One region of the Bombilactobacillus sp. ESL1094 genome, then DNA from elsewhere that is predicted to be linked to it. Evidence: predicted binding sites of a transcription regulator. Region 1 holds the regulator's gene; each other region holds the start of a gene.
The links. The regulator HrcA, encoded in region 1, represses chaperone genes, less so after heat shock. The targets are predictions, from matches to a motif close to TTAGCACTCNNNNNNNNNGAGTGCTAA.

Region 1 (3,287 bases):
CGTGCACCTCGGTCATCAAAATGTGATTAAAACGGCAGTACGGCTGGCGCATACGCGGCAACAACCAGCGGCAGTTTTGACGTTTGACCGCCATCCTATTGAAGTTTATCAACCGCAAAAAGTGACGGGAACGTTCCAGTATCTGACGCCATTTCAACGCAAACTAGAATTGTTTCAAGAATTACAAGTAGATATTGTCTATGTAGTAGAGTTTAATCCCATTTTGGCGCATTTAGCACCGCAAAAATTTGTCGAAGATTTTTTGTTGCGCTTGCATATTACAACTTTAGTGGCCGGCTTTGATTGGACCTTTGGCCCCAAAGAGATTGCGACCATGACGTATTTACGCCAGTTAGTCCAACAACGCTTTGAAATTGTAGAGATTCCTTCTTTAAATTTCGATCATGAAAAAATTTCTTCTACTAATATTCGCACAGCGTTACAGACGGATCAGATTCAACACGCTAATTTATTATTGGGTTATAATTACCAAAACCAAGGTCCAGTGGTTCACGGTTATCAAATGGGGCGGCAGTTGGGTTTTCCCACAGCTAATTTAGCTTTAAGCGCAGAGCAATTAGTTCCTAGCTTGGGTGTTTACGTCACACGAGTCAAAGTTGGTGATGACTGGTTCCCAGCGATGACTTCCGTTGGCCGAAATGTGACTTTTAAAAGGGGCAATAATCCGGTCACAGTAGAGGCTAATCTCTTAGACTTTGATCAAGATCTCTATGGTCAGGAAGTCCAAATTCAGTGGTTAAAATATTTACGTCCTGAAATTAAATTTGCTGACGCCCCGGCATTGGTGCAGCAATTACGACAAGATCAGCAAGCTACCGAAAATTATTTCAGAAAATAATAGCAACTAACTTGACATAGTGCTAATAGCTTGCTATATTTAACATTGTTAGCACTGATATATCAAGAGTGCTAAAAGCGAGGTGATTTGGTTTGATAACTGATCGTCAAGCTGCAATTTTAAAGGCAATTGTTCAACAATATATTGAAACGGGGCAACCTATTGGCTCGAAGGCTTTAATGGATCGGTTACCAATTCATGTGAGTTCGGCAACTATTCGCAATGACATGGCAAATTTAGAGAGTTTGGGTCTGATTGAAAAGATTCATTTGTCATCAGGACGGGTGCCTTCAGATAGTGGTTATCGGTACTATTTGGATCACCTGTTAACGCCGATAGATGTTTCGGAGCAAACTTCAGAAATCATTCATTCTGATTTTGCCAAACAACGCTTTACCAAAATTGATGAGATTGTTGCGCAGTCCGCTAAAATTCTCTCAACTTTGACAAGTTATACGGCCATTGCTTTAGGACCTGAGAGTGATAATACTGTTTTAACTGGTTTTCGAATTGTAGACTTGGGTAACAGTCAAGTCATGGCTATTATGGTAACTAGTGATGGAGCTGTTTATAATCAAGTGTATCGCTTAGAAGCAGATATTGCGGCTGATCGTTTGGAAGCGGTCGTACGCATTATTAATGATCAATTAGTAGGTCAGACTTTGAATGAGGTTTCCAAGCGATTAAAGACTGATTTTCCTAAACTGGTGGCACAATATTTACAGACTCCAGATGGTTTTTTGTCAATTTTTGATGATATCTTAGATAAAGTTGCCGCCGATCATTTCTTTGTGGACGGTAAATCTAATTTATTTAACTACGTTGATACCCGTAATAGTGACAGTTTAAAGAGTTTGTATTCATTGTTTGACAGTGACCATAATTTAGCCAAGCTTTTGGGAATGGATCAGAATCTCAGTGACGATGATTCTAATAATCAAGGAATTAAGGTCCATTTGGGTGCTGAATTAGCGCCGCAAATATTGAATAATTATAGTTTGATTACCGCCAAATATAGTGTGGGCGTTCACGGTGATGGCTTAATTGCCCTCTTAGGGCCCACTAATATGCCTTATTCACAAGTGATTGGTTTAATTACCTCTTTACGTTATGAATTGGCAAAGCGGTTAATTGATTATTTTCAAGAACTAAATGGTAATTCAAGTTAGGAGGCGTGTTTATGACGAAACCTGAAATAGATCCGGAAGAGTTTCCTTCAGAAAAAGCTTCAACAAAAAAAGCAGCTGCTAATGATCAAGAAAAAGTGGTATCCAGCAAAGATCAGGATGAACCAGCCACAGCCAAGCCAGCTGCTGATGAAGTGGTAGACAAACTATTAGATGCTAATCAAAAATTAGAAAAAGATTTAAAAGCTAGTCAAGATCAGGAGTTACGCTTACAAGCGGAAATTCAAAATATTAAAAAGCATAATCAACAAGAACAGGCTAGTTTAATTAAGTATGATGGACAAAAGTTAGCGACAGCTATTTTACCATCAATTGACAATTTAGAACGTGCACTACAAGCAAGTAGTGCCGATCAGACCAATGACGGCTTAATTACTGGTGTGCAGATGGTTTTAAAACATTTGAAGCAAGCATTAGCGGAAAATGATATTACTGAAATTAAAGCTTTGAATGAAAAATTTGATCCGACGATTCATCAGGCGGTGCAAACAGTAGCAAGTGATGATGAGCATCCAGCAGACACAGTGGTGCAAGTATTACAGGCCGGTTATCAATTAAAAGATCGCGTTTTGCGGCCAAGTATGGTTGTTGTGGCACAATAAATTAATTTAATGGAGAAGGTTTAATTAATGTCAAAAATTATCGGAATTGATTTAGGAACAACTAATTCAGCAGTTGCTGTTTTAGAAGGTGGCGACCCGAAGATTATTGCTAATCCAGAAGGCGGCCGGACTACACCATCAGTAGTTGCTTTTAAAGATGGTGAAACACAAGTTGGTGAAGTGGCTAAGCGGCAAGCAATTACCAACCCGAATACGATTTCTTCTATCAAACGCCACATTGGTGAAGCTGGCTATAAAGTCAATGTTGATGGCAAAGAATATACACCACAAGAAATTTCGGCCATGATTTTGCAATACATTAAAAACTTTGCGGAAAAATATTTGGGTGAAGAAGTGACTGAAGCGGTAATTACTGTACCAGCTTACTTCAATGACTCACAACGGCAAGCTACCAAAGATGCTGGTAAAATTGCTGGTTTAGATGTTAAACGGATTATTAATGAACCAACAGCTTCTGCTTTAGCTTATGGTTTAGATAAAAGTGATGCCGATGAAAAAGTCTTAGTTTACGATTTAGGTGGTGGGACTTTTGATGTTTCCGTTTTGGAATTAGGCGATGGCGTTTTCCAAGTATTGTCAACTAATGGTGATACCCATTTAGGTGGCGATGACTTTGAT
Region 2 (3,287 bases), 330 kb from region 1:
CCGAACTGGTGCTTCTAAAGCCCGCTTAACAATGTTAACACCGGTTTGCACATCACCAGTTTCGCCTTCAGCTAATTTGGCAACAGCTGGAATGACATTCATCAAAGCTGTACCACCACCAGCAACGTAGCCTTCTTCAACAGCGGCCCGCGTAGCATTCAAAGCATCTTCAATCCGATATTTGCGTTCTTTTAATTCAGTTTCAGTAGCGGCACCAACTTTAATCACACCAACGCCACCAGCTAATTTAGCTAAACGTTCTTGTAACTTTTCACGGTCAAAGTCAGAAGTTGTTTCGCTAACTTGCTTCTTAATTAAATCAACCCGTTCATCAATCGCATCTTTGGAACCAGAACCTTGGACAATTGTTGTGTTGTCTTTAGTAACAGTTACACGACCTGCTTGACCTAATTGATCAATGGTTGTGTCTTTTAATTCTAAGCCTAAATCAGCTGTAATGACAGTACCACCAGTCAAGATCGCAATATCTTCTAATTGTTCCTTACGACGATCGCCAAAACCAGGTGCTTTAACAGCTACAACATTGAACGTGCCCCGAACCTTGTTCAAAACCAATGTTGGTAAAGCTTCACCATCAACATCATCAGCAATAATCAATAAAGCTTTGCCTTGTTGCACGATTGATTGTAATAATGGCAAAATATCTTGGATGTTAGAAATCTTCTTATCAGTAATTAAAATGTATGGATTATCTAAATCGGCTTCCATTTTATCGTTATCAGTTACCATGTATTGTGATAAGTAACCACGATCAAATTGCATACCTTCAACAACATCAGAAGTTGTTTCAATACCCTTTGATTCTTCAATGGTAATTACACCATCATGACCAACTTTTTCCATCGCATCGGCAATTAATTCACCAACTTGTTGATTGGAAGAAGAAACTGCGGCAACTTGAGCAATTTGATCACGACCACTAACTTCGTGAGAAATCTTTCGCAATTCATCGACAGCAGTAGCAGTAGCCTTCTCAATTCCCGTCCGAATACCAACAGGGTTCGCACCAGCAGTTACGTTCTTCATGCCTTCTTGAATAATGGCTTGAGCTAAAACTGTCGCAGTGGTTGTACCGTCACCGGCAATATCATTAGTCTTTGAAGCAACTTCAGAAACTAATTTAGCACCCATATTTTCAAAATGATCTTCTAATTCAATATCTTTGGCGATAGTTACACCATCGTTGGTAATATTTGGAGAACCATAGGATTGTTCCAAAACAACGTTACGACCTTTAGGTCCAATTGTTGTTTTTACTGTATCTGCTAATTTATTAACGCCTTCAAGCATCTTAGCCCGTGCGTCTTCTGAAAATTTAATTTCTTTTGTCATTTTTCAGCCACCTCAATTATTATTTAATACTTTATGTTCTTAATTTCTAATTAATTACAAAAATTAGTCAACAATTGCCATGACATCTTTTTCATGCATTACGAGATATTTTTGGCCGTCATACTTAACTTCTGAACCAGCATATTTATCAAATAAGACTTTATCGCCTTTTTGAATGCTTAATTCAATTGTTTTACCTTCTGGTGTCCGTTCACCGGCGCCAACAGCAATAACTTCACCAACTTGTGGCTTTTCTTTAGCATTATTGGCTAGAACAATTCCACCAACTGTTTGTTCCTTTTCTTCATCAACTTGTACCAGAATACGATCACCTAATGGCTTTAACAAAGTAATCCCTCCAAATAAAAACATTTTTAGCACTCTTAGCACTCATCTTTATATAGTGCTAATACAAGTTCTATAATAACATGTTCCTTTCCAGATGCAAGTATTTCCGTTTAAAAATATTCGGAAAACTTACTTTTTTACAGTAGCACAGATTGCTTTGAAAACACATTAATTGGCTCAAAATCTAGTAATCTTCCTTTGCTTTTTTTAATCAAAAAGTCGCCCGTAATGGACGACTCACTTGATTTATCAAATTTGGAGCATAAAGAGCTTTCAAGACACGTATGCAATTATTAGATAATTAATTTTGCAAAATAGTTTTCAAATTGTTGACCCGATTCAGCTATGACTAGCGAGGAATTTGAAACATACCATCCTTTTTAGCGTAAGCTTTACCATAAGTCATATCATATTCTAATAACCGATAATCTTTATAAACTCGTGATTGATCCCACTTAGCATTTTTAGGGCCGTGAACATTTTTAGCAGTTAACGCATACGTATCGTTGCTTACTTTGGTTCGATTCTGTTGGCCCGTACCAGAAATTTGTAGTGGTTTGGTCAAAACTGGAACTTGCTGTTGTAATTGTTCCAATAATTGATAAAACGGGGTTTGCGGATAGTTAAGTTGTTGCAATAACTGTAAGGACATATAGTTGGGCGAGAAGTAATTATAATGATGCGTCTGTAAAGGAAAATTAGCCGCCATCACAAACGGCGTTGCATGAGAATACAAGGTATTCTGATTGAAGAGATCATCATAAATACCATCACCAGGATAATGATCGCCATACATGACAATTAACGTTTTTTGCTTAGCATGTTGATAATGTTGCACTAATTGCTTAAATGCTTGATCCGAATCGTGAACTTCTTGAAGATAAGCTTCTAATTTTTTAGTCTTATCAGCATCTCCGGCTACTTTATTCTGGAGTTGATAAGAACTTTTGGGACCTATTTCTGCTTGATAAGGCATATGGTTTTGCATCGTCAACATCAAACTAAATTGGCGACTAGACTTTTTTTGTTGTGCATAAAAGTTCGGATAGGCGGAGGCATCTGTATCATACAAACCATGTGGTGACTTCTTTAAATGCTGTAATTTCGATTGATCTTGGAATTTATGGATACCGATCGCTGGATAAGCTTGATTTCTACGATACATAGTGCCGGCATAAGGATGGTAGGCCTGTGAATTATAGCCAGCATCATTTAAATAATGCATGACACTCGGAAAATATTTTTTATTAGGTAAAATATCCTGATAGGGCGTATTGTTTAAAAAGTAATTGGAGAAACCTGTATTGGCTTCAAATTCAATATTAGCCGTACCCCCACCAAAACCAGGAGACACCATATAGCCCCCAGCTTGTTGGACCGTTGGATTCGTAATCATCTTAGAAATATAAGGCATCGGATTTTTATTGCCAACAAGGGGATACCATTTCTGTGTCCGTAAAGGATTGGTTAAAGATTCATTTAAAATATAAATAATGTTAACTTTCCCAACTTTTTTCCCTTGATTGGCTTTAACCAAACCTTTTTGATAACGTTTAGTAATTTGCTTCATAGTCGCCGCGCTATAA
Region 3 (3,287 bases), 1.3 Mb from region 1:
ATTATGTTGAACTTGTTTACGATTATTTTTGGTCCCATTATCGAAGAATTCATTTTTCGTGGATTATTTTTTAAATATTTTTTTCCAAAGTTAAAAAATAATGGACAAACGGTCTTAGCAATTGTTTTGTCAGGTGCAATTTTTGGATTGATGCATGCTCCGGCTTTTAGTTTAGTAGTCATTCCCTATATTTTAGCTGGTTGTTTGTTAGCAACCACGTATGTTTTGTATCAAGGCGATATGCGCTATAACATTGCTTTACATTTTTTGAATAATTTAATTGCATCATTGTAAGGAGAATCATATGAAAATTTTACCAATTGGCTCAGTAGTAACCTTAAAGGGTGATCAGGAAACGCCCTTAATGATCGTGAACCGTGCAGCACTGTTTGAAGAAAAGAAAAATCAAATTGGTTATTTTGATTATTCGGGTGTTTTGTATCCCAATGGTGTCGATGAAACCGAAGATTTTTGCTTTTTTAATCAAGAAGATATCAAAGAGGTACTTTTTGAAGGGTATCGTAACCAAGAAGAACAAGAATTTGCTCAGCAATACGATCAATTGGTGGCGCAAAGTGGCTATCCTAAGTTAAAGAGTACGTTATAGTTATGACGGCAATTGAGCAGCAGAAGGCGCAGTTACGTCAAGAACTTTTAAAACGGCGGGCGCAGCTATCACCGAGCTATCGTAAACAAGCAACCAAAGTTATCACGAACTTGTTAATTAATTTGCCACAGTTTCAAATGAGTCATACAATTTTTACTTATTGGTCCGTGGGTTCTGAATTAGCGACGCAGCCTTTGGTTAAGGTGGCGCAAAGTGAGCAGAAGGTGATAGCCTTACCGCGAGTTTATGCACAACATCGGATGCAAGCGCAACTGTTTCAAGGACAACGAGCACTACAAAAAAGTTCTTTAGGAGTTTTAGAGCCACCAATCACAGCGCCTATTATTGCTCCAGCAGAATTAGATTTAGTGATTGTACCGTGTTTAACTTGCTCCTTAGTGGGCAAACGTTTGGGTTATGGTGGCGGTTATTATGATCGTTATTTACAACAACAGTCTTTAACAGCAACGACAGTGGCATTATGCTTTGCGCAGTTGCAAAGCGCACAAGTACCAGTAACGCCGCTAGATTATCCTGTTGATTTTGTGATTACTGAACAAGGTGTTAGTAAAGTGATTGAATAAAAAAAACACGGCCATCAGGTCGTGTTTTTTGTAATGATTAATGTGCCCAATTATTTATTTGAATTGTTAGTCATAATATCATCAATTAAGCCATAATCTTTAGCTTCTTGAGCGGTTAAATAGTTATCACGTTCAGTATCGCGTTCAATGGTTTCGATATCTTGACCAGAATTATCTGCTAAGATTTTATTTAAACGTTTGCGGGTTTTTAAAATCTCTTCAGCCACAATTTCAATTTCGGTTTGTTGACCTTGAGCGCCGCCAGAAGGTTGGTGAATTAAGACCGTGGAGTTTGGTAAAGCAAAGCGTTTGCCCTTAGCACCAGAAGATAATAAGACACTAGCCATTGAAGCAGCCATTCCCATAGCAATGGTTTGCACATCGGCTTTGACAAAATTCATAGTATCCATAATTGCTAAGCCGGCGGTTACAGAGCCACCAGGAGAGTTGATGTACATATAAATATCTTTTTCAGAATCTTGAGCATCCAAGAATAACAGTTGGGCAATGACCGTATTAGCTAAATCATCAGTAACTTCGCCCGATAACATAATGATGCGGTCTTTTAATAAACGAGAATAAATATCGTAGGCACGTTCACCACGTGAATTTTGTTCAATAACTGTAGGAACTAACATAAAAAAGCCTCCTATTGCTTATTAGCACTCTATACATTACTCTGCTAATTTATCATATATTTAAAAAAAGTCAACTCTCATGACTTCATTTTCAGATTGCTTAATAGTAATAAATTGATTATTAAAAAAAGGACTCTAAGAGTCCTTCATGTGCGAACTTGAAAAAAGTTCTGATTGAATATCTTAATACCGATTGATCAATTCAACAAATGCATCAACAATGGATTGTAAGAATTGCTTTGTATTGTCATTATTAACTTGACCATTGTCATCTAAGTAATTCATTACATTGCCTAGGTAAGCTTCAGGCTGTTGCAAAGTTGGCATATTTAAGAAGACTAATGATTGGCGTAAGTGGTGATTAGCACCAAAAGCACCAGGGGCACCAGGTGAAACACTAACAACTGCAGCAGGCTTCTTATCCCAAACGCTTTGTCCATAAGGACGAGAACCGACATCAAGGGCGTTCTTTAAAACAGCAGGCGTGCTGCGGTTATATTCTGGGGTAACGAATAAAATAGCATCCATGTCTTTAACATCATTACGGAAACGGCTGTAACTAGCTGGCTCTTCTAATTCACCATCTTCAAAATCTTGGTTGAAGATTGGCAAGTCACTGATATCGATTAATTGTGCATCGTAGCCTTCAGGAAACATTTCTTTCATTGCATTAGCGATTGCCTTGGAAAAAGATTGCTTACGTAAACTACCGACGATAACTCCAATTTTTTTAGTCATAATTTTTCCTCCCAAATTTTATTACAAGAACATAGTATACATAACATTATTGGAAAAGAAAGTTTTTTGCTTCAAGAAAAAGAACGATTAGATACCATTGCAAAGCTAAAAATACCGTCATTAATGGATTTGTCCACCATTTTTAGTACTTGAAATTTATTTTCCAAAATCATTTGAAACTAATCAATAGATTTAAGTAGTAAGCACCCAAAATGAAACTTATCATTTTACTATGAGGTAAGATCTGCAGTTAAAGTGTTGAAAATAATTAATAAAAAATCTATTTAGGTATTGCCAAATGTTCTTTCATCGTGTAATATATCTCATGTATTGCGCCGCTAGTGTAATGGATAGCACACAAGATTCCGGTTCTTGGGATCTGGGTTCGACTCCCAGGTGGCGCATAGTTGGTGGTTCATTACAATTTTGTGATGAACCATTTTTTCTGTAAAAAAGTGGTTTTGTTTATTGCAAATTAAAAATTAAGTTGTTATAATCTTGTTGTGAGTTGGAAATGTTACTCACATATATTTTTTGATTGGATGGGTCTTAATATGCCACACAGGGACAAAATTAGTCCCACGGCAAATGCATCGTCAGTCAACGATGAACTTGGTTGGATCGAAGCCATTGCACCAGATTTTTTAAGTACCCTGCGAAAGCGTTATCGAATTTTGCAGGAAATTCGCTGGATGCAACCAATTGGTCGGCGGATCTTGG

Region 2: a site for HrcA is predicted at 1,737-1,763, ahead of groES (co-chaperone GroES). Genes of this name have one in related genera too.
Region 3: a site for HrcA is predicted at 1,851-1,877, ahead of clpP (ATP-dependent Clp endopeptidase proteolytic subunit ClpP). Genes of this name have one in related genera too.

The regions. Positions count from the first base shown of each region.
Region 1 covers NZ_JBYLUM010000001.1:137,770-141,056, reverse strand. The annotation lists gene ribF (riboflavin biosynthesis protein RibF) at 1-859, shown strand, start outside; gene hrcA (heat-inducible transcriptional repressor HrcA) at 952-2,028, shown strand; gene grpE (nucleotide exchange factor GrpE) at 2,040-2,648, shown strand; gene dnaK (molecular chaperone DnaK) at 2,676-3,287, shown strand, end outside.
Region 2 covers NZ_JBYLUM010000001.1:466,983-470,269, forward strand. The annotation lists gene groL (chaperonin GroEL) at 1-1,353, opposite strand, end outside; gene groES (co-chaperone GroES) at 1,417-1,701, opposite strand; gene AC3B5S_RS02535 (LTA synthase family protein) at 2,051-3,287, opposite strand, start outside.
Region 3 covers NZ_JBYLUM010000001.1:1,413,849-1,417,135, forward strand. The annotation lists gene AC3B5S_RS06655 (CPBP family intramembrane glutamic endopeptidase) at 1-294, shown strand, start outside; gene AC3B5S_RS06660 (DUF4176 domain-containing protein) at 305-607, shown strand; gene AC3B5S_RS06665 (5-formyltetrahydrofolate cyclo-ligase) at 610-1,191, shown strand; gene clpP (ATP-dependent Clp endopeptidase proteolytic subunit ClpP) at 1,242-1,829, opposite strand; gene AC3B5S_RS06675 (NADPH-dependent FMN reductase) at 2,013-2,567, opposite strand; tRNA gene AC3B5S_RS06680 (tRNA-Arg) at 2,900-2,971, shown strand; gene AC3B5S_RS06685 (sugar-binding transcriptional regulator) at 3,122-3,287, shown strand, end outside.